3 regions of the Clostridium chromiireducens genome follow, and region 3 is predicted to be linked to each of the others. Evidence: riboswitches for the same ligand, from Rfam matches in the RefSeq annotation. Region 3 holds a riboswitch; each other region holds the start of a gene.
The links. Region 3 has a riboswitch for lysine ahead of lysA (diaminopimelate decarboxylase). Riboswitches for the same ligand answer to the same signal wherever they lie in the genome.
Positions count from the first base shown of each region.

Region 1: linked by a shared signal. The riboswitch ahead of D2A34_RS05430 (amino acid permease) and the one ahead of lysA (diaminopimelate decarboxylase) in region 3 are both predicted to bind lysine.
Region 2: linked by a shared signal. The riboswitch ahead of dapA (4-hydroxy-tetrahydrodipicolinate synthase) and the one ahead of lysA (diaminopimelate decarboxylase) in region 3 are both predicted to bind lysine.

Region 1 is NZ_QXDJ01000002.1:26,518-34,455, reverse strand. It holds gene D2A34_RS05445 (amino acid ABC transporter ATP-binding protein) at 1-665, opposite strand, end outside; gene D2A34_RS05440 (amino acid ABC transporter permease) at 665-1,471, opposite strand; gene D2A34_RS05435 (transporter substrate-binding domain-containing protein) at 1,572-2,405, opposite strand; lysine riboswitch at 2,721-2,895, shown strand; gene D2A34_RS05430 (amino acid permease) at 3,051-4,484, shown strand; gene D2A34_RS05425 (APC family permease) at 4,593-6,431, opposite strand; gene hcp (hydroxylamine reductase) at 6,794-7,938, opposite strand, start outside.
Region 2 is NZ_QXDJ01000009.1:128,649-136,586, reverse strand. It holds partial or broken rRNA gene D2A34_RS24935 (23S ribosomal RNA) at 1-1,186, shown strand, start outside; rRNA gene rrf (5S ribosomal RNA) at 1,322-1,438, shown strand; lysine riboswitch at 1,767-1,933, shown strand; gene dapA (4-hydroxy-tetrahydrodipicolinate synthase) at 2,088-2,963, shown strand; gene D2A34_RS24920 (SulP family inorganic anion transporter) at 3,242-4,897, shown strand; gene D2A34_RS24915 (aminoglycoside phosphotransferase family protein) at 5,068-6,030, shown strand; gene D2A34_RS24910 (ammonium transporter) at 6,441-7,682, shown strand; gene D2A34_RS24905 (P-II family nitrogen regulator) at 7,823-7,938, shown strand, end outside.
Region 3 is NZ_QXDJ01000001.1:1,186,374-1,194,311, forward strand. It holds gene ftsH (ATP-dependent zinc metalloprotease FtsH) at 1-194, opposite strand, end outside; gene D2A34_RS04680 (DUF3006 domain-containing protein) at 258-479, opposite strand; gene lepB (signal peptidase I) at 590-1,246, opposite strand; gene lepB (signal peptidase I) at 1,341-1,895, opposite strand; gene lysA (diaminopimelate decarboxylase) at 2,326-3,621, opposite strand; lysine riboswitch at 4,015-4,183, opposite strand; gene D2A34_RS04700 (beta/alpha barrel domain-containing protein) at 4,358-5,032, opposite strand; gene D2A34_RS04705 (DUF1700 domain-containing protein) at 6,008-6,973, shown strand; gene D2A34_RS04710 (DUF4097 family beta strand repeat-containing protein) at 6,973-7,899, shown strand.

The DNA of each region.
Region 1 (7,938 bases), on a different contig from region 3:
TCCATAAATACTGTTCTAGTAGATACATCTCTTGCAAATGCCATTTCGTGGGTTACTATAATCATAGTCATCCCTTCACTTGCAAGTTCACGCATAACTGCTAAAACTTCTCCTACCATTTCTGGGTCTAGAGCACTAGTTGGCTCATCAAATAACAAGACTTCCGGCTCCATAGCAAGTGCACGAGCGATTGCTACTCTTTGCTTTTGCCCTCCAGAAAGTTGATGAGGCTTTGCATTTATGTATGGGGCCATTCCCACCTTTTTCAAATACTTCATTGCAATATTATTTGCATAATCCTTGTCTTTCTTTAATACTTTAGTAACTCCAATCATGCAGTTATCAAGTACTGTCATATTACTAAATAAATTAAACTGTTGGAATACCATTCCAACTTTTGCCCTGTAGCTAGTTATTTCTTTACGTTTACTTAATATATTCTCTTTGTCATGTAATATTTCACCTGAAGTAGGGGTCTCTAGCATATTGATACATCTAAGAAGGGTTGATTTTCCTGATCCTGATGCTCCAATAATACAAACTACATCTCCTTGATTTATTTTAAAATCAATATCTTTTAAAACTTCGTTATTTCCAAAAGTTTTTCCTAAATGGTTGATTTCTAATATAGGAGAATTGCCATTCACATTTTCGATAGCTTCCATTATTGTTTCCCTCCCTTGATTTTAATAGTTGAACTATTTTCAGTAATTTCTCCTGACATATAATCACTTGTTACTAATTTATAGCTATCCGGCCCGTCCATTTTCTTCTCTATAAAACGTAATAAGCGAGAAACAGCCAAATTCATAACAAAATAAATTACACATATTATAAAGAATACTTCAAAGTATTTGTAATAAGCACCTGCAGCTGACTTACCTGCGAAGTATAGCTCTGTTACAGATATTACGTTCAATACAGATGTATCCTTAATATTGATAATTAGGTTATTACCTATTTGAGGCATAATATTCCTCAATGTTTGAGGAAGTACTATATATAGCATAGTTTGAAAATGTGTCATTCCAATTGCCTTTGCACCCTCGGTCTGCCCCGGATCAATTGACGCTATACCACCACGAACAGTCTCTGCCATATATGCTCCTGTATTAATTGAAACAACTAACAATCCTGCTGCCAATGGAGACATATCAATGCCGAATACCTCCATAGCACCATAAAATATAACCATAGATTGTACAATCATTGGTGTGCCTCTAAAGAATTCTACATAAGCGGTCAATATCCATTGCACACCTTTTAAAAGACCACTTTTAATTTTATTAGCTTCAGGATTTACCTCAATAGTTCTTACTATACCTACCAAAAAACCAATAATACACCCGGCTATCGTACCAATCACAGCAATTAAAAGTGTATATAATGCTCCTTGTATAAATAAAGTGCCATACTGTTGTAAAAGATACCAAACCCATTGAAAAAATCCCTCTGGTAAATTTGATGTCATATTATTTTCCACCTCACCAAAAATATATTTTACCATTTGAAATATCTAATTAAAAAAGGAGGCTAATACATATAAACCTCCTCTTTATTTATTATTAGTATTATTTTGATAATGGTTGAACTTTTATAGCCTCTTCCATCATTTTATTACGTTCTTCTTCTGAAATTTCTGAAAGTGCTTTATTTATCTTGTCAGTTAATTCTTTGTTTCCTTTTTTAATCGCAATTCCCATGTTAACATCTTCATCAGAAGCTTTAAATCCTTTATCACCTTGTAAATCAAGCATAACTAAATCTGGATTCGAGTAAGCTGCTGCCATAGCTGTTGGCTTATCTACTGCAACAACATTTACCTTTCCTGATGAAAGTGCAACTATTAATGATGGAACTGTATCCATAGCAGGCTGAATATTAGCATCTGGAATTTGCTTTAACATGTCATACCAAACTGTATTTAATTGAGATGTACAAATTGCTCCCTTTAAATCTGCAATGCTTTTTGCATTTTCATAAGCAGTACCTTTCTTAGTAAGAGCCACAATATTAGCTTTATAGTATGGATCAGAAAAATCTACAGTTTGCAAACGTTCAGCTGTGATACTTTGACCTGCTATTGAGACATCAATTTTTCCTGAATTTACTCCCGGAACTAATCCATCCCATTCCATTTTATTTATTTCGACTGTGTAACCTATTTTGTCAGCAATTTTTTTAGCCATCATAACATCATAACCATTGGCATATTCATTGCTTCCTTTAATTTTAACTGCTCCATTAGCATCATCTGTTTGTGTATAATTGAATGGCGCATATGCAGCTTCCATTCCTACACGTAGCACTTTTTCATTACTTGCATTCTTAGAACCACAACCTGCTAATACACCAACAGTTGCAACACATAAGACCCCAGCAATTATTTTTTTTAATCTTTTCATAATGTATCCCCCTATATTTAATTTTCTAAAAAAATAAGTCAACCTTCCTTAATAAAGTTGACCCCATTGTCAATAACAAGCATTTCTATACTGAATTATACTCGCAGCCTATATCGTTGTCAATTAAAATACTTTTGGTTGATTTTACTAAGCATTTGTTAAAATATTCATCAATACATTAATAATATATCAACTAAACCGCTTTGTTCTTATTTCAGTAAAAGTGATATATTTTTAATTTTTATATTAAAAAATTAAAAATATTGACATAACTCCAGTTATATTAGATAATTATATGTGAAATAATAGATAGATAACTAAGATAGAGGCGCGAAATTTAAAAGTAGTATTGCGGAGGTAAGCTTGATGATGTGATACGAAAGGATCTTTCGCCGAAGTAAATAGTTAATTGCTTTAATACTATTTGCTGGGCTTATGTAAAATATGCATAAGACTGTCACGAATTATTTTGTGGAGAGCTATTTTCAATGTAATTATACGATGGTTTATAATATTTTTTATAGAATATATAATTTTCGTATTTATGTCATGAGTATGCTCTCATGGCTTTTTTTATTTTTATAATGTTTATATTATCTTAGTTGCTTACCTATGGAATTATAAAACCATACTGGAGGAGAAAAAATGGGTGAACAAAATAACGAATTAAAAAGAAGCTTAAAAGCAAGACATTTGAATATGATTGCTATAGGCGGATCTATCGGTACTGGTATATTTCTTGCTATGGGTGATACTTTACATCAGGCTGGACCTGGTGGTGCACTTGTAGCTTATGCATTAGTCGGAATAATGGTGTATTTTTTAATGACAAGCTTAGGGGAGATGGCAACTCATATGCCTATTCCAGGATCTTTTAGTTCCTATGCTAATAAATTTATTGATCCTGCACTTGGGTTTGCACTTGGATGGAATTATTGGTATAACTGGGCAATAACAATAGCAGCTGAAATGGTTGCTGGTTCTTTGTTGATGAAATACTGGTTCCCAAATGTAAACGCGCTATATTGGAGTATATTGTTTTTAGCAATTATAGTAGGATTAAACATTTTATCATCAAAAGCATATGGTGAATCAGAATACTGGTTTGCTGGAATTAAAGTTGTTACTGTTCTTGTATTTATTGTAATTGGTGTTTTAATGATCGTAGGAATAATGGGCGGAGAACAAATAGGATTCCATAACTTCACTCTAGAAGATGGGCCTTTCCATGGAGGAATTACGTCTATATTCTCTATATTCTTAATCGCTGGTTTTTCATTCCAAGGTACAGAACTTATAGGAATTGCTGCTGGTGAGAGTGAAGATTCTGAGAAAAATATACCTAAAGCTATAAAATCAATATTTTGGAGAATATTAATATTTTACTTAGGAACAATAATTGTTTTAGGCGCAATAATACCATTTACTGAAGCTAGTCTTGATACCAGCCCATTTACAATGGTATTTGAAAGAGCTGGTATAGCAGGTGCTGCTTCATTGATAAATGCGATTATATTAACTTCTGTATTATCTGCTGGTAATTCTGGTATGTATGCATCAAGTAGAATGCTTTATGCGATGGCTAAAGAAGGTATGGCACCTAAAGTTTTTGCTAAAACAAATGAAAGAGGCGTGCCTGTAAATGCTGTACTTTTAACTACATTAATTGCTTCTGCCTGCTTTTTAACAGGTTTATATGCAGAAAGTACCGTTTACGTTTGGTTAGTTGCGGCATCTGGTCTTGCTGGATTTATTGCCTGGGTAGGGATAGCAATATGTCATTACAGATTTAGAAAAGCATATGTTCACCAAGGTAAAGACTTAAATGACTTAAAATATAAGGCTAGCTTATATCCATTTGGTCCTATATTAGCATTATTAATGTGTATTATTATAATAATAGGTCAAGGATATTCATATATTACTCCTGAGGCGATTGATTGGAATGGATTAATTGCAGCATATATAGGCCTTCCTTTATTTATAATATTATACATAGGTTATAAGGTTAAATACAAAACTAAAGTTATTCCTTTAGATGATGTTGACGTAAGTTATTCTAATAAAAAATCTGCATAAATATATAATTTTTGTATGTGTATATATCCAAGCAAAAATTATATTCCATAATAACAAAAAAATGAGAGTACCAAAATAGCTTTGGTTACTCTCATTTTTTTATATAGGCTATTCATTAATTATATAAGGTACGGTAATAATTACTACATTTCTCATCTTTAATATAGCTCTTCGAAGTAGAATCGATGTTTGATTATGGAGAGCTTGATGCCACCATTTATGTATAATAAATTGAGGCATTACTACTGTTATAACTTCATGGGTTTTTAGCTGTTTATGTTTCTCTTCCACATAAGCAAGCAATTTTTCATTGACATTCCTATATGGTGCATTCTCTATTATGAGTGGCGCTCTTATTCCTAATCTATTATATTTTTCAATTAATTTTTTAGTTATCTCTTCATCTGTACTCACGTGATAAACCTCTATATTTTCTCCAACTGTTAAAGCATAATTTAAACTCTTAATAAAAGATTTATTTATTGTTTGGACCGGAACAATAACATATTTAGTTATAGCTTCCCTTACAATTAAACTTTCTAAATCTGTTTCAATTCTTAAATTTTCCCTAACTTTTGTATAATGCCTTCTAACCCTAAGCATTCCTACTACTAAGATTGGTATACATATAAGTACAACCCATGCACCATGTTTAAATTTCTCAATTCCGATTATTATGCATGTTACTGCAGTAACTGTGGCCCCTAATCCGTTTATAAAAGCTTTATGCCTCCAATTTCCTTCTCTGCTCTTTGTCCATTTCTTAAACATCCCAAACTGTGATAAAGTAAATGATATAAATACTCCGACTGCATATAGAGATAACAATACATGTGTACTTCCGTTAGCAATATAAACTAAAACTGAAGATGCTAGAAATAATAATACTATACCATTGGAAAAACTTAATCTAGTTCCTCTTTTGCCAAGCTGTCTTGGCACATATCCATCTTTAGCTAGTATTGAAAGTAGTAAAGGCAAATCTGAAAATGCAGTATTAGCCGCAAGTGTTAAGATAACAGCAGTTGTAGCTTGTACGACAAAAAACATTAGGCTGTTCTGACCAAAAACCTGAATAGCTATTTGTGCTATTACTGTAATATCTTCCCCTGGTGACGCTTTATACATTGTTGAAAGATATGATATTCCACCAAATATAAGAAAAACAATGCAGGCAAGTGTGCCTAATACGACTTTAGCATTCCTTTGGGCTGGATTCTTAAAATTTGGTATCCCATCACTTACTGCTTCTATTCCTGTTAGAGCTGTACACCCTGAAGAAAAGGCTTTTAGGAATAACAATAAAGTCAAATCTCCAGTAGCTTGAGGTATTGTATACAATTGCACTGGATTTTCTTTTAACACCAAAACTTTGAAAATTCCTGTTATTATCATAATCATTATTGAAAATATAAATAAATATGTTGGTACTCCAAAAAACTTTGATGAATCCCTTATTCCTCTTAGATTACCTAGTGCGATTAGACCAATTACAAAAATGGCTATTAACGCCTGATGTGGTAATAATGCTGGAATTGCTGATGTGATTGCAGCTGCTCCCGCACATGTACTAACAGCGACAGTTAGAAGATAATCTATTATTAAAGAAGATGCTGCTACAAGACCAGGCAATTTACCTATATTTTGACTCGCAACAATGTAAGATCCTCCTCCATGGGGAAAGCTATCGATTATTTGCCTATACGAAAATACAATTATCCCTAATAGTATCGTAATGGAAATAGCTATTTCTATCATTGATGCATACGCACGCATACCAAGTACAGGTATAAGGACTAGTAATATTTCTTCACTAGCATAAGCCACTGATGAAATAGCATCGCTCGATAATATCGGAAGACCCCACAAAACATTAAACTTTTCTTCTGCTAATTCAGTAGTTTTAAGAGCCCTTCCTATTAATAGTGATTGAATTTTTTTAAACATAGTTATTCCCCCATAATATTTAAAACTAACCTCATATTATAAAATCACTACCTAATAATAAAAATGAATGTATTTTCCTTTTATAGTAAGTATTACAATAATACAGATTATATTCTTATTAATGTTTATTGTAAATATCTCAGTGGATCACTAATACGTTTTCATTCGAATTTATTTTCCGACTTTTTTTCTATGGTTTGCCTAATGCTTTGTATTATTCTATTCTAAACTTACTTCTTAAATAATTATTGAATAAATTTTTAATAAAATAAAAATACCTTTAGGCATTTCTTACATTTAGAAATACCTAAAGGTTATATTAATTGTTAATTCAAATTATATGAATTATTAAATTTAGAATTCTATTTTAAGAACATTGCCATATCATCTTCAACATTTGTGATTCCACCTATACCAAAGCTTTCTACTAAAACTTTAGCTACATTTGGTGAAAGGAATGCTGGAAGTGTTGGTCCTAGGTGAATATTCTTTACTCCTAAGTATAATAGTGATAAAAGAACTATTACAGCTTTTTGTTCATACCATGCAATATTAAATGCTATTGGTAATTCATTTATATCTTCAAGGGCAAATACTTCTTTAAGTTTTAATGCAATTACTGCTAGTGAATAAGAATCATTACATTGTCCTGCATCTAAAACTCTTGGGATTCCACCAATATCTCCTAAATCTAATTTGTTATATTTATATTTTGCACAACCCGCTGTTAATATAACAGTATCTTTTGGAAGAGCTGCCGCAAAGTCTGTGTAGTATGATCTAGCTTTTTGTCTACCATCACATCCTGCCATAACAAAGAATTTCTTTATAGCTCCAGTTTTCACTGCTTCTACTACTTTATCAGCTAATGCTAACACTTGATTGTGAGCAAATCCACCAACGATTTCTCCTTCTTCTATTTGAGTCGGAACTGCACATTTTTTAGCTTGTTCAATAATTGCTGAGAAATCTTTCTTTCCGTTTTCATCGGCAGCAATGTGAGCACATCCTTCAAATCCTGCTGCACCTGTAGTGTACATTCTATCTATATATCCATCCTTTTCAGTTGGAGGCACTATACAGTTAGTAGTCATAAGGATTGGTCCATTAAAGCTTGCAAATTCTTCTTTTTGCTTCCACCATGCATTTCCATAGTTTCCTACTAAATGAGAATATTTCTTTAATTGTGGATAGTAATGAGCTGGTAACATTTCAGAGTGAGTATAAACATCTACTCCTGTTCCTTCTGTTTGAATTAATAATTGTTCTATATCTTTTAAGTCATGACCTGATACTAATATTCCTGGATTCTTACCTACTCCAATATTAACCTTAGTTATTTCTGGGTTACCGTAGCTTTCTGTATTAGCTTTATCTAATAAAGCCATTCCATCAACACCAAACTTACCTGTTTCCAAAGTTAATCCAATATATTCTTCTACTGACACTTTATTATTAGCAGTTTGTGATAATGCTTTTTGCATGAATGCACAGATATTTTCATCTT
Region 2 (7,938 bases), on a different contig from region 3:
TAACTTCGGGAGAAGGGGTGCCTGAGAAATCAGGCCGCAGAGAATAGGCACAAGCAACTGTTTAACAAAAACACAGGTCTCTGCTAAAGCGAAAGCTGATGTATAGGGGCTGACGCCTGCCCGGTGCTGGAAGGTTAAGGGGAACACTTAGTGGTAACGCGAAGGTGTGAACTTAAGCCCCAGTAAACGGCGGCCGTAACTATAACGGTCCTAAGGTAGCGAAATTCCTTGTCAGGTAAGTTCTGACCCGCACGAATGGCGTAATGACTTGTGCACTGTCTCAACTGCAAATCCGGCGAAGTTGTAGTGCGAGTGAAGATGCTCGCTACCCGCGATTGGACGGAAAGACCCCGTAGAGCTTTACTGTAGCTTAGCATTGAATTTCGGTATTGTCTGTACAGGATAGGTGGGAGACTGGGAAACTAGGGCGTCAGCCTTAGTGGAGTCGTTGTTGGGATACCACCCTGATAGTATTGAAGTTCTAACTGGATGCCATGAAACTGGTGACAGGACATTGTTAGGTGGGCAGTTTGACTGGGGCGGTCGCCTCCTAAAATGTAACGGAGGCGCCCAAAGGTTCCCTCAGAACGGTCGGAAATCGTTCGAAGAGTGCAAAGGCAGAAGGGAGCCTGACTGCGACACCTACAAGTGGAGCAGGGACGAAAGTCGGGCTTAGTGATCCGGTGGTACCTCGTGGGAGGGCCATCGCTCAACGGATAAAAGCTACCTCGGGGATAACAGGCTGATCTCCCCCAAGAGTTCACATCGACGGGGAGGTTTGGCACCTCGATGTCGGCTCGTCGCATCCTGGGGCTGAAGTAGGTCCCAAGGGTTGGGCTGTTCGCCCATTAAAGCGGCACGCGAGCTGGGTTCAGAACGTCGTGAGACAGTTCGGTCCCTATCCGTCGCGGGCGTAGGAAATTTGAGAGGAGCTGTCCTTAGTACGAGAGGACCGGGATGGACTGACCTATGGTGTACCAGTTGTTTCGCCAGAAGCATAGCTGGGTAGCTAAGTCGGGAAGGGATAAACGCTGAAAGCATCTAAGTGTGAAGCCCACCTCAAGATTAGATTTCCCATAGCGTAAGCTAGTAAGACCCCTTGAAGACTACAAGGTTGATAGGTCAGAGGTGTAAGTATGGTAACATATTTAGCTGACTGATACTAATAGGTCGAGGGCTTGACCAATAAATAATCAAGTTGTAATACATTAAAAATACTATGTGCAATTTTGAAAGAACAAAGCTTTCAAAGGAAGCTCACTCAACGTAGTTGAGGAGTACAGTTCATTAGACCAAATCATAGATTTGGAATGAACAAGCATCTCGTGATGATGGCATAGAGGTAACACTCCTTCCCATTCCGAACAGGAAAGTTAAGGTCTATAGCGCCGATGGTACTGCACGGGCGATTGTGTGGCAGAGTAGGACGTTGCGAGGTAACTTAAAAGATAGTTGTAATGACTATCTTTTTTATTTACAGTAAAAAAGTTCTTATGATTACTATATAAATAAATATTTGGGTAGAGAAAAATAAGAAATAATCCACAATGTATTGTAATATGCATGTGGATTATTTCTTATTAATGTGGATATTTTTAAATTGACATGTTTATATAATAATTACATCAAAATACTTGTAGATTCCTAAAATTCTCATCTTATACAAAGTAAAAATCCTTTGAGAACTTTGATTAATGTGTAGTAGATGGTATATCATTTACAAATAATTATTTAAGTGATATAATTGGAGTAATTTAATAACGAAAACCTAAGGTAGAGGCGCCAGTAATAAAGAGTACTCATCGTGAGTTGGCAAACGGTGATTGATGAGAAAAGGTATTATGGCCGAAGATTTGAATTATGCAAAGATTTATTTCTGGTTATGCATAGAATATATGTATAACTGTCACGAAAGTGGAGAGCTACAAGGATTTGATAAAACTATAGATGATAGTATTACAATGGAAGTTCTAATATTATTATAATTTAGTTTTGTACAAGTTTTATGCGATTAACTCTACCCGTTGGTATAAATTACTAACGGGTTTTCTTATTTAACAAAATAATTTTTAGGAGTTGGCAGATTAATGAAAGTAGAAGGGGTACTAGTACCATTAATAACACCATTTAAGGATGGAAAGGTAGATTTTAAATCTTACGAAAGAATGATCAATCATTATATTAAAGAAGGTGCAAATGGAATTATTCCACTAGCAACAACTGGAGAATCACCTACCATTCTTACGTGTGAGTACGAGAAAGTATTAGAAAAGACTATTGAGTATAATAATAATAGGGTGCCGGTGTATGTAGGATTGGGAGGAAATAATACAAGTGAAGTAGTTAAAATGTCGAAGATAGTAGAAAAGCATAGCGTAGATGGCATACTATCTGTAGCACCATATTATTCAAGACCCGATCAAAGAGGCATTTACGAACATTTTAAAGCTTTATCAGAATCAACTAACTTAGATATCATACTATATAATATACCGTATAGGACTGGAACTAATATTGAGAATGATACTGTACAGATATTATCACAGCTAAAGAATATAATCGGTATAAAAGATTGCTGCGGAAATATGAAGCAAACAACAGAATTATTATTAAATCCACCAAAAGATTTTTCAATTTTGACAGGAGAGGATGCGTATTTTTATACAACACTTGCGCTTGGTGGACAGGGAGGAATAATGGCTTCAGCTCATTTAAGAACTAAGGAATTTATAGATATATATAATTTAGTAAAAGAGAATAATCATCAAGAAGCATTGGATAAATGGAAGCTGATACATGGCATGATACCTCTTCTATTTTCAGAACCTAATCCTACACCACTAAAGTATTGCCTAAATAAGATAGGTTTAATAGATTCTGATGAAGTTAGACTTCCATTAGTAAATGTTACAAAGAAACTTCAAGATAAATTAGATAAGATGTTGGAAAATATAGCATTATAATATAGAGATATAATTATTAGGAATGATTAAAGAAAGTAGAAAATTAATATCAATAAGGACAAGAAGATAGCATTGTGAAGATTATAAAATATATTCTTAGTATTTATAAAAGGTCAGGAGAGAGGAAGTAGTAATTGCTTCCTCTTTTATTATTAACTATTATGAATAATATCTATAAGGATTATAGAGAAGATAAGAATTGTAAACGTATTTTTTGACTACTATACAAATTAGGAGTAATATAAAGAGTGAAAAAATTAACAAGGAAGTGATTTAAAATGATGCCTAGGTTTTTTTCTATGATCAAGAGTAAGGAAATTACAAGAGGGCAAGTTATGAAAGACGTAATAGCTGGATTTATTGTTGCTGTAATAGCATTGCCATTGTCAATAGCTCTTGGAATATCATCAGGGGTATCTCCAGATAAGGGGATTGTAACGGCAATATTAGCAGGGTTTATAATATCATTTTTAGGAGGCAGCAAAGTTCAAATAGGTGGCCCTACAGGGGCATTTGTAATTATAATTTACTCAATTATTCAAGAATACGGATTGAATGGGCTTATTACTGCAACGGTAATGGCAGGAATAATTTTAGTTATAATGGGATTATTAAGATTTGGTTCATTAATTAAGTACATACCACAAACAATAACTATAGGTTTTACTGCTGGTATAGCAGTAACACTTATGTCCACACAAATTAAGGATTTTCTCGGATTACATATTGATAATGTGCCAGCAGAATTTTTTGAAAAGTGGCAATTTTATTTTACCAATATAGAATCCATTAATGTATGGTCACTAATACTGGGAGTAGGAGCTGTAGCAATAATGGCAATATGGCCTAAGGTTAATAAAACAATACCAGGATCTATGATTGCATTAATTATAATAACTATTATTGTAAAAGTTTTTAGTATTCCAGTAGAAACTATAGGAAGTAGGTTCCAAGAAATCTCATCAACTATGCCAACACCTGTATTTCCAAATATGAACATGTATATAATAAATAAATTATTTGCGCCAGCTATGACAATTGCTATTCTAGCGGCGTTAGAATCATTATTATCGGCAACAGTAGCGGATGGCATGATATCCGATCAGCATGATTCTAATATGGAACTTGTTGCTCAAGGAATAGCTAATATTACGAGTGGATTATTTGGGGGAATACCAGCGACAGGAGCTATAGCAAGAACTGCAGCGAATGTAAAGTCAAATGGGAAAAGTCCAATAGCAGGAATGGTTCATGCAGTTGTGTTATTAATGACTATGCTAGCGCTAATGCCATTAGCTAAAATGATACCAATGACTGTACTAGCAGCCATACTTATAATAGTATCCTATAACATGAGTGAATGGAGAGTATTCAAAGCATTATTAAAAGCGCCTAAGAGCGATGTGATTGTATTATTAGTAACATTTGCATGTACAGTTGTATTTGATTTAGTAGTTGCAATAGGAATTGGAATGATTATGACTATGTTTTTATTTATGAAGAGAGTCTCTGATACTACTGAAATAAGGAACTTAGTTGATGAAGGCGTTTTTGATGACAGTATATCAAATGTATTAGAAAAAGCAGGTGGAAAGATACATGTTTACCAAGTCAATGGTCCAATATTCTTCGGAGTAGTACAAGAATTTATTTCTAAAATGAAAGGACTTGAGGCTTCTATTGAAGTTGTCATTTTAGATATGCGCCATACTCATGCAGTGGATGCTTCGGGAATAGATGCGCTAACTAAATTATTAAAACATTGCAAAAGTCTAGATATAAGGCTTTGTTTAACTCATGTACAAGATCAACCAATGAAGGTGTTAAGCAAGATGGGATTTGTGGTTAAGATTGGTGAGATAAATATCTATGAAACTAAGACAGAAGCAATAGAAAAAGCGTTTGACTATGTGAAACATTTGGAAGCATCGTAGAATAGTAGTTGACATAACTTATTAGATATTACCGGGGAAATAATATACTTAACTATCATTGATTCTTAATATATGCTTCTAATCTTAAATACTTAGTATTTACACATATGTAGTAAAATATATTATAATTAGACTCGATAAAAATTATATGCAGTAGATGAGGTATGCTTATGGAATATGGATGGGAGCGAACATTTCCGTTTCTGAAAATTGATAATAATATAATTGGGGAATTGCTTGAAGGTATACTAGAGAATGATTATATTACTAATGTAATTCCGATAAATGAAGGCTGCAGAACGACCAACTATATCGTAGATACAAATATACCAGAGAAAAAATATATTCTAAAGATATTTTTTTCAAAAGAGCAAAATTATAAGAAAGAAATTAAATTATTAGCTAAATTAAAAGAAGATAAGTTAGTTAATGTTGCTACTATTTACAAGGTTGGGAACAATGAGATTATACAAAATAGGGAATATGCAATTTATGAATACATGCAAGGAAAGACAATAGGTAAAGCAATAAGCGAAGGCTATAGTATAGAAAATAATTTTATTAAGGATGTTGCACAGTTTTTAGCACAAATACATAGCTATAAATTTGAGAAGGCAGGTTTTTTAGATGAAAATCTGAAAGTCGTAAATGAATTACCACCTTTAATACTATGGTACGAAAAATTCATGGGTAGTAAAGCTAAAGAGCGTCTAGGAAAAGATTTAGTGCATAAAATTTTATACATAGTGAATAAAAATGGTCATATACTAAATAAACTAGATAATGATATTAGGTTAGTTCATGGAGATTTTCAAGGAACAAATATTTTGATTAAGGATAATAAACTAGGTGGAGTTATAGATTGGGAATTTGCAATGGCTGGACATCCTTTAGCAGATATCGGACAGTTTTTTAGATATGAAGAGTATTTTAGTAAAGATATGATAAAAGTTTTTGAAGAAGAATATAATAAAATTTCTAGTTATAAGCTTACAAATGATTGGTATGAGATAAGTAAACTTCGAGATCTAGCAAATCTGATTCAATTAATAAATGGAGAAGGCAATATGCCAAACAAATATTCAAATATAAAAGATATATTAATCAATAATATAACTCTATTATCAAGCTAATAAGATTAAGAATAAAATATAATATAATGTCTTACCAGTTTGATTAATATAAATGAAAATTGTAATATAGGATGTCTAAAATTATGTCATTATAAGGTAATGAAAAAAAAATAACAATCAATATAATTTTTTAAAAATATATTGACAAATTTATATTAAGAGAATATACTAAAAAATATAAACAACGGTGTTTGTGAAACGTACAAAGAAAAGGTATGTTTTACAAGCACCGTTTTTTTATTTAGAATTACGATGTCGTAATAAATTAAGTAAATTAATTTACAAAGATAACTTGTAGAAGTATTAGAGCTCAATTACTTCTTGATTACAATTATTTGAATAATTTAAAGAAATTTCAAAAAAAGGATTATTATTATTCAAGAAATTATTGATTTTAAGGGGGATTTTTTATGGAAATTAATTTTGGCGATAGCAGTTTCTTATTAATTTGTTCAGCACTTGTACTTTTAATGACACCGGGGCTTGCATTCTTCTATGGAGGAATGGTGCGTAGAAAAAATGTTTTAAATACACTGATGTCTTCATTCTTTATTTGTGGACTAGCATCAATAATGTGGGTTTTAATAGGTTATTCATTATCATTCGGCGATGATATTGGTGGAGTAATAGGTGGACTAAATTTCTTCCTATTCAATGGAGTTGGGGCAGATCCTTCAGCACTTGCACCTACTATACCACATGAACTTTTTGCAGCATTTCAAATGATGTTCGCAATAATTACTCCAGCACTTATAACTGGATCTTTAGTAGGAAGAATGAAATTTTCAGCACTATTTATTTTTATAGGATTATGGTCACTTTTAGTATATTATCCACTAGCTCACATGGTATGGGGTGGCGGAATAATCGGTTCTTTAGGAGCAGTAGACTTCGCAGGTGGAGATGTAGTTCATATAAGTTCAGGAGTTTCAGGACTTGTAGCATGTATAATGCTAGGTAAGAGACGTGGTTATGGAATGATGTCATATAAACCACACAATATTCCTTTTGTAGTTCTTGGAGCAGCATTACTTTGGTTCGGATGGTTTGGATTTAATGCTGGTAGTGCATTAAATGCTGGTCCACTTGCTGTACATGCTTTCATGACAACAAATACTGCAGCAGCAGCAGCATTACTTTCATGGATGTTTATTGAAAAAATAAAACATGGTAAACCAACAATACTAGGAGCAGCGACAGGCGCAGTTGTAGGACTAGTTGCAATTACACCAGCAGCAGGATTTGTTCCACTTTGGTCATCAATTGTAATAGGTGCAATAGTTTCTCCAATATGCTTCTTCTTCATGAGCGTAGTAAAAGCAAAATTCGGATATGATGATGCGTTAGACGCTTTTGGATGCCACGGAATTGGTGGAATCTGGGGAGGAATCGCAACTGGATTATTTGGACAAACAGCAATTAACTCTGTAGCAAAATGGAATGGTCTTTTCTTTGGGGATATTAATCTATTAATTGCTCAAATAGAGGGTATAGTAATAACAGTTATTTTTGCAGCAGTCATGACATTTATTATCATAAAAGTTATGAAATTATTTATGACTATTAGAGTTGAAGGTTCAGAAGAGGCTGATGGTCTTGATGTAGCTGAACATGGTGAAACTGCTTATCCAGCATTCAATGGATTAGACTAGGATATAAATGCTATAATAGCACTAAATAATACTGCATCAATATATTAATAGATAACTAGATTGAAGAGATTTGTGGTATAATTTCAGATATACATTTCTAAAAATATATATCATGCAGATAATTAGGGAGGAAATATATTATGAAAAGAGTAGAAGCGATTATAAGACCTTCAAAACTTGAAGAAATTAAAGATGCATTAAAGAATAACAATATAAATGGTGTAACTATAAGTCAAGTTATGGGATGTGGTCAACA
Region 3 (7,938 bases):
ACTTTTGAAATTTGTTTTTCATCTAATAATTTTATGAATTCATTATAATTGATTTCCTTTGTCGTAGCTGTATCCCTGGCATAATTGAATGCCATTAAAAATGCAAAAGCTATTAGAAAATAAGTAATTGCTACAGTAATAGAATTCTTATTTTTATTATTCTTTTTGTTATTTCCGTTATTATTATTCTGCATCTAATCACCTTCCCTTAATTTTCATTTAATATTCTTTGTTATTAATAATATTCATAGATTAGATCACTCTTCCCACATATCTTTCATACTTTCATCTATCTGCTTTTTTCGAGTTAATGTGAAATTTTCATCTACTTCAAAATATTCATTTTTATTAATTAAAATATCTCCTTCTTTAAAGCCGCCTTTAATGCTGCTTAGAGATATTTTATGCATATCTCCATTTTCTTTTTCGACTATTGCATAATTACCCTCTACTCTATCTATTATATACTTTTCATCCATTTAACATCCTCTTTTCACTTTATAAATTAATTCCAAGCTTAGGGAATGTGAACCGAGTTTCCTTAATTAAGCACCTAAATAAATTATATTAAGACTCCTAGAAATATCTATTAAGTTAACCTTCCAAAATCTTTAAATGGATAAAATTTAATTCTAGCTTTCCCTTGGATGTTAGATGCATCTATATATGGATTAATCCATCTTCTAGCATCATTTGAACGACTCCTATTATCACCTAAAAAGAAAAATTTATTTTCAGGTACGTCAAATTCGAGTACCTTATTGAGCTTTTCATTATTTTTTACATAATCTTCTTTAATATCCTCCCCATTTATATTAACTATACCATTATGTATTACAATATGATCTCCTGGAAGTCCTATTGCTCTTTTTATAAGTATCTCATCGAGCTCTTCCGAATAAAATACAATGATATCTCCTCTTTGGATTTTACTCGTATCATAAACTCTAGTTACCATTAACTTATCACCAACATTTAGAGTCGGTACCATTGATTCACTAGGTATATAAACATTATAAACTAAAAACTTATTTATTAATAATGCTATTCCTATGGCTGCTAATATTGGAATTACCCATTCTCTAAAGAAACCGCCTTTTGCTGTAAAAAATACCAGGAACCCTTTTTCTAATGGACTATCATTCTTATTGTTATCTTCAGACTTATCAACATCTGTTGTACTAGCAACATCATCATAACTATTACTAGTATCATTTGAATCCATTGCATTATCATTTTCTTTCATCAATACTCTCCCTTTTATCAAGATTGCTTTATCTAAAATTACATATTAGGTTAATATTATTTACGATTTTATTTTAAATTTTATAACTAATATATTATTTATAGATCTCAAAGTCTTTTATTGGATAATATTTCATTCTAGCCTTTCCTACTATATATGATTCATCTACATACGGATTATTCCAATATCTTGAATCATCAGAGTGTGCTCTATTATCACCTAGAAAAAAGTACTTGTTCTTTGGCACCTCAAAAACTCCATTAGATATATTATTATTTATTACATAGTCTTCTTGAAGCCTTTCGCCATTTCTAAAAACAACACCTTCTTTGATTTCTATCTTATCACCTGGAAGTCCTATTAATCTTTTTATTAATATATCTCCTTTAAATTCATCATTTTTAAATAATACTATATCTCCTTCTTTTAAACTCTCTGGACTATAAACCCTAGTTACAATAAGCCTATCTTTAACTTCCAATGTTGGTATCATGGATCCACTTGTAATCCAAACACCATAACCTACAAAACGATAAACTAAAAATCCTATACAAGCAATAACAGCTATATCGATTATCCATTCCTTTATTATTGACTTTTTTCTAAGTTTTTTGCGCTTCAAATCTTCATCTTCATTATTTTCTGCCACAGTATTGCCTCCATATCATATAATTAATAATAATTATATACTTTCCTATGATTAATATTTCACCTTATCTGTGTTATTAGTAATTTTTATGCTTTATTTTTCAACACCATTTTAGTATACCATAATTTTCTCAATAAAATATTTATAAGTTGTTAACTTTTATACGATTTACTATCATTAATATTTATTTTTACTTTGTCTTACTTTGCCTTATTAAAAAAACACTTTAGTGTCAAGACTCAGTTTTCTTAAATAACTTTGTAATAAAAATATGCACTAATCCAAAAAATTAGTGCATATCTCTTCTATCTATTTATAATCTTGGGAAAGAATATCAATAAAAGCGCATTCATTAAAAGTATGCCTTAAACCAACATTGAATAATAATTCAATGTGGAACCTTTTAAAAATAAGTTTGTAAAAGACTTATTTACTCTATATCATTTTTTAATAGATCTTCATAGGATTCTCTCTTGCAAATTAGCCTTGCTTCATTATCCTTAACCATTACTACTGATGGCTTCGGTATCTTATTGTAATTGCTTGACATTGAATATCCATAGGCACCCGTAGTCATTATTGCTAAAATATCGCCGCTTTCAACTTGTGGAAGTTTAACATTTTCTAATAATATATCTCCTGATTCACAGCACTTCCCTGATATGGTCACAGTTTCTTCTGAAACCTCAGAAACCTTATTAGCAAGAATACATTCATACTCTGCATTATATAGGGCTGGTCGTATATTATCTGTCATTCCTCCATCTACTGATACATACGTTCTAATACCTGGAATCTCTTTGATTGATCCCACAGTATATAATGTAAGTCCTGCATTAGCTACGATACTTCTTCCAGGTTCTATTGTAAGAATTGGTCTTTCTTGACCAGTTCTAGCACAAACTTCATCAACTTTATTAATTATCGTTTTGCAATATTCCTCAGTAGTCTTAGGTTCATCATCCTTAGTATAGTATACACCAAAACCGCCTCCAAAATCTACTTCTTTTATTAAGTAACCAAGGTTGTCTTTGGTGTTTCTTACAAGCTCTAGCATTATTTCCACAGCATCTGCATATGGTTCTAAATCAAAGATTTGTGAACCTATATGACAATGTATTCCTGCAAGATTTATACTTTCCAGACTTATAGCCTTCTTAATAGCATCTTCTATAACTGTACCTACTGGTGCAAATCCAAATTTGGAATCTATTTGTCCAGTTTTTATATACTCATGAGTATGAGCCTCAATTCCTGGTGTTATTCTCAAATAAATATCCTGTACTTTATTATATTCCTTAGCTATATTATTTAGCATTTCCATTTCATAGCAATTATCTACTACAAAATTACCTACACCTAATTTAACACCTAACTGAATTTCATCTAATGTCTTATTATTTCCGTGAAACATTACTTTTTCAAGTGGAAATCCTGCTTTATGAGCTGTGTATAACTCTCCTCCTGAAACAACATCTAAATGCATTTTTTCTTCTTTTAGCAACTTGCACATTTGCAGTGTCAAAAATGCCTTTCCGGCAAACGCTACTCTATTATTGTTTTCTTCGCATTTAAAATGATTTCTATAATCTCTACAATATTCTCTTATCAAATCTTCATCGAATACATATAAAGGACTTCCATATTCTTTTACTAAATCTTTAGAACTAACTCCCCCAATTACTAATTGATTGTCCTGTTCTTTCATTGTTCCAAACAATTTCATTTGCCTAACCCCCAAATTAATTATACTTATTATCAAGTTATTTATCTTTAAATAATCTAGCCGTGATAATAAAGGCATGTATCCTCTATTCATCCTGCGATTAAAAAGCAACAGTTATCGAAAGCCATTAAGCTCCCTTTAATAATATTATAAAAAAAATCTATACGATAGTTTTTATGTTTTCCACGAAAAGAAATTACCTACTTCTTTGGTTTTATTATGATTTTTGCCCAAAAAACAAACGCCACAGAATATGTCTGTGACGAGTGGTAGATTACGCTAAATTTGTATGCATATTAATTTCATTAATTATCAATTTATAAAATTAAATTATTAAATATTTTTCCAAATATAGAACAATCAAAATTATTATTTTAAATTGTTAATTAAAATGCACCTTGTAGCTCAACACTTTCGTGACAGTTATTCACATATTTTATGAATCCCCAGAAATAAATTACCGCATAATAAGTTATTCCTTCGGCCGTAATACCTTTCAGCATAAATCATCGTTTGCCAACTACTTATACCTACTCTTTATTAAAGCACCTCTACCCCAGGTCATATTATATTTATATTCTATCTAAATAGTAGACTTCTTATCTACCCATAGGTTCTTTAGACTTCTAATGACTATAATATCATATTATTAAACTGTTACAAATATGATACCATAAATTTTACTTAAATCAACATTTTTTTTATTATTCATACATCAAGTGTAGGATTATATTTTCTATTCTTTTCTATAATTATCCATAAGATTGCACATAATGCTTGCTGAAGATGGTGGAGTAAATGTTATAGCATTAGCCCCAGCCTGAATAGTCTCAATAATTGATTCATCAGTTGGTCCTCCAGTCGCTATTATCGGAAACTCTGGAAAAATTTTTCTGATGTTTCGAACTATTTCAGCTGTTTTTTTACCACCAGAAACATTCAATATAGTCGCACCGGCTTCAATTCTCTTAGAAATATCTTCATCTTCCGAAATAACAGTTACTATTACCGGTATATCTATGGTGGCCCTAATTTTTCTTACTACTTCATTACTTGTTGGAGCATTTACAACTACCCCCATGGCCCCCTTAAATTCTGCATCCATTGCTAAATTTACTACTCTCTTCCCTTGAGTTATTCCTCCTCCTACGCCACAAAATACAGGAACATCTGCTGCCATCACAAGTGCTTGTGTAATCACTGGCTGTGGTGTAAATGGATAAACCGCAATAATAGCATCAGCGTTACTATTCCTTATTAATGCAACATCAGTACTAAATAACAATGATTTTATTCTCTTTCCAAAAATCTTAATTCCACCACAATTTCTTATAACCGTTGGAACTTCAATCACATGATTTCTAAGTGTACCTTTTATTTGCGGAACAAACTTAGCTTCTTTACTTGTCATAGATCCTATCCCCTCCCCATAATCATTAAACTTAATAATTACAATTCAACTTATAATAATTTTAAATCATACACTCTTATATAATTTAAATTTAATATTTTTACAGTAACTCATATCTCTCTCATAAAATCTCTTTATCAGCAAAACATAATCTTATATGTATTCACCATATTCATTAACCTTAAAGTAATCCTATTTTTAATAGCGTTTTATAGGCCATGGCAGATAACTTATCCTTCATTTAAGCATCCTATGAAAATGTATTAGTGTATCCTAATAAGAATAGTATCCTAAAGTCTCTCTACTTATAGACTATATTCTTTTAATTCTATACTATTATTATACTATTTTATCATTTTCCTTAAAGTTAAATTTATATTTACTGTTTGTCCACATTATCCACACTTTTTATCCACAGATGTGTGTATATTGTTTATAACAATATATTATAAATTCTTTTAAGGCAAAAATGCTAGTAAAACTTTTCTGCAAAATCCTCTCGATATAGCTAAATAAGCCTATTTTTCAACATTCTCAACAGAAATTTTGTGTAATTTTGCTATTAAATGAGTTTAAATAACATAATTATTTACTTTATGATACTATTGGAATTCAATAATTATTTAAAGAACTTACCATTTGTCTTATTTTTTTCCACTCGACTTATCCACAGATAACATAGGCTTATCAACACTATAAACAAACCCTTTATTTTACAGGCTTTACCACATATTTTTCTCTAATATTTATACAGTTTGTCCACAATCTTATTCACAGATTTTAGTATTATTGAAACTAATTTTAAACTTTTGTGTAAATCTTTTTATTAAACCTTAATAATTCCTTAATAGTTTGTTAACTTCTAATATAATACCTTAATAAAACATTAAACAATGGTGTACTGTATTGTAGTCTATTCATTCCTATCATATACTTTTAATCAAGAAAAAGATTTTAATAAAGGAGGTTTATTTAATGACGCAAAATGAATTTTTTAACATACTAATGGATGGACTAAAAGAAATTCCTGAAATAAAATTACAGGAAATTATATCCTATTATGATCATAATTTTACGCTTGGACTAGCTGCTAGAAAAACTGAAGAAGAAATAGTACATGAATTAGGTGACCCTAATTCTATTGTCAATAAATATAGAAATGATAATTTAAATATATATTCTAATTTAGAATGCTCTATTAATGATTACACTAATCAAGCAACCACTGAAACTTCTTATAATTCTATAACTGTTAATAATAATATTACAAGCGATAATTTCAATAATAACGCTACTAATAATGAAAATGATTTGAAAAATAATGTTGAACTAAAAGACTTAAATATAAATGATTCTCATGAAAATGCTAATTTAGATGACGATTTTTATAGACTTCATAGTTCTACTATATCATCTGATAATAAAGAATTCAATTCTCAATCTGCTGCTTCATATAAGGCAGATAAGAATTTTAGTGTTGACAATGATTTGAGTTATAATAATTGCAATAACTCAAACTATGATTATAATAGCAAAAATAATTCCAATAATTTTACTAATAATGTTTTTAATAATAGATCACCACACTCCAATGTAAATGCACTATTAAAGTTTTGTATTGCAATTCTAACTTTAATAATTTTCTTCCCAGTTATAACTGGAGCCATTGGTTTTGTTATTGGAATTTTGGGAGCAGCTATAAGTATTTTTATCGCCAGCATTGGGGTATTGGTAGGTGGTACCTTTACAAGCTTTATTGGGTTGCCTAATATACCTGCTTTTGTTGCTAATTTTCCATATCCTGTTATAGTTCTCTTCTCGTTAGGCTCAATTTGTCTGTCAATGCTTTTAGCACTTTTATTTTATTATCTTGGTAAATTTTTTATACAAATATTTATTAAAATCTATAATGTAATCAAAGGAAAAGGAGGTGCACTTTAATGAAAAAAAAGTTTATTTCTACTAATATGAAGATATTTATACTTGTATTATTTATTTTATCCATTACTTTTTATACCTCAGGATGCATTGTTTTGGTCCAAAGTGGATATAAACTTTCTGATTATGCTGATGAACTTCATGTAAATCCTAATTCTTTTAAATATGATATAAATTTATCAGGCTTTAACTTTGATTTTAATGCTTCTTATGTTTCAAAAGATTACACAATCAATGATAATATTAACGAGATTAATTTCAACTTAAATTCTCAAGATATCAAGGTAATAAGTTATGATGGTGACAGCTTAAAAGTTCAAATAAAAAGTTATAACACTATATCTAATGATTTATCTGAAACAGAAATCGAAAATAAAATAACCTTAGGCACGAGATACGATACCCCAAGCAATGCTAGTATTTCAGTAAGCATTCCTAACAAACTTAAGGATAAATCAACTTTAAAAATTATTACAAGCAGTGGAGATATAGATGTTTCTAATTTATCTATAGATACTTTGAATCTTACTACAGCTAGTGGTGAAATAAATACTGTAAATTCCAACTTAAATTATTTAAGCCTAAATAACTCTAGTGGAAGTATTAATTTTAATGGTATGACAGCTTTAGCAGAAACAAAATTAACTTCATCTTCCGGAGATATACACGGCGAAGGTACACTTGGAATTTTAAATGGTTCTACTTCCTCTGGAGATATTGATTTAAGGTTTGTGAATTCTCTAAATAATGTATCACTAAGTACTCAATCAGGCTCCGTAAATTTGTTACTCCCAAAGATTTCAGGTTATAAAGTTAATTACGAAACAGTTTCTGGGGATCTAAATTCACATAGCAATAGCCTTTCATCTGGTGACGAGAGCTCTCTTATTAACGTCAATACCGTAAGTGGAGATTTAAATATAAACTAAATCTTGTTCTAAAATATACGTATACCAGCCGAAAGAGAA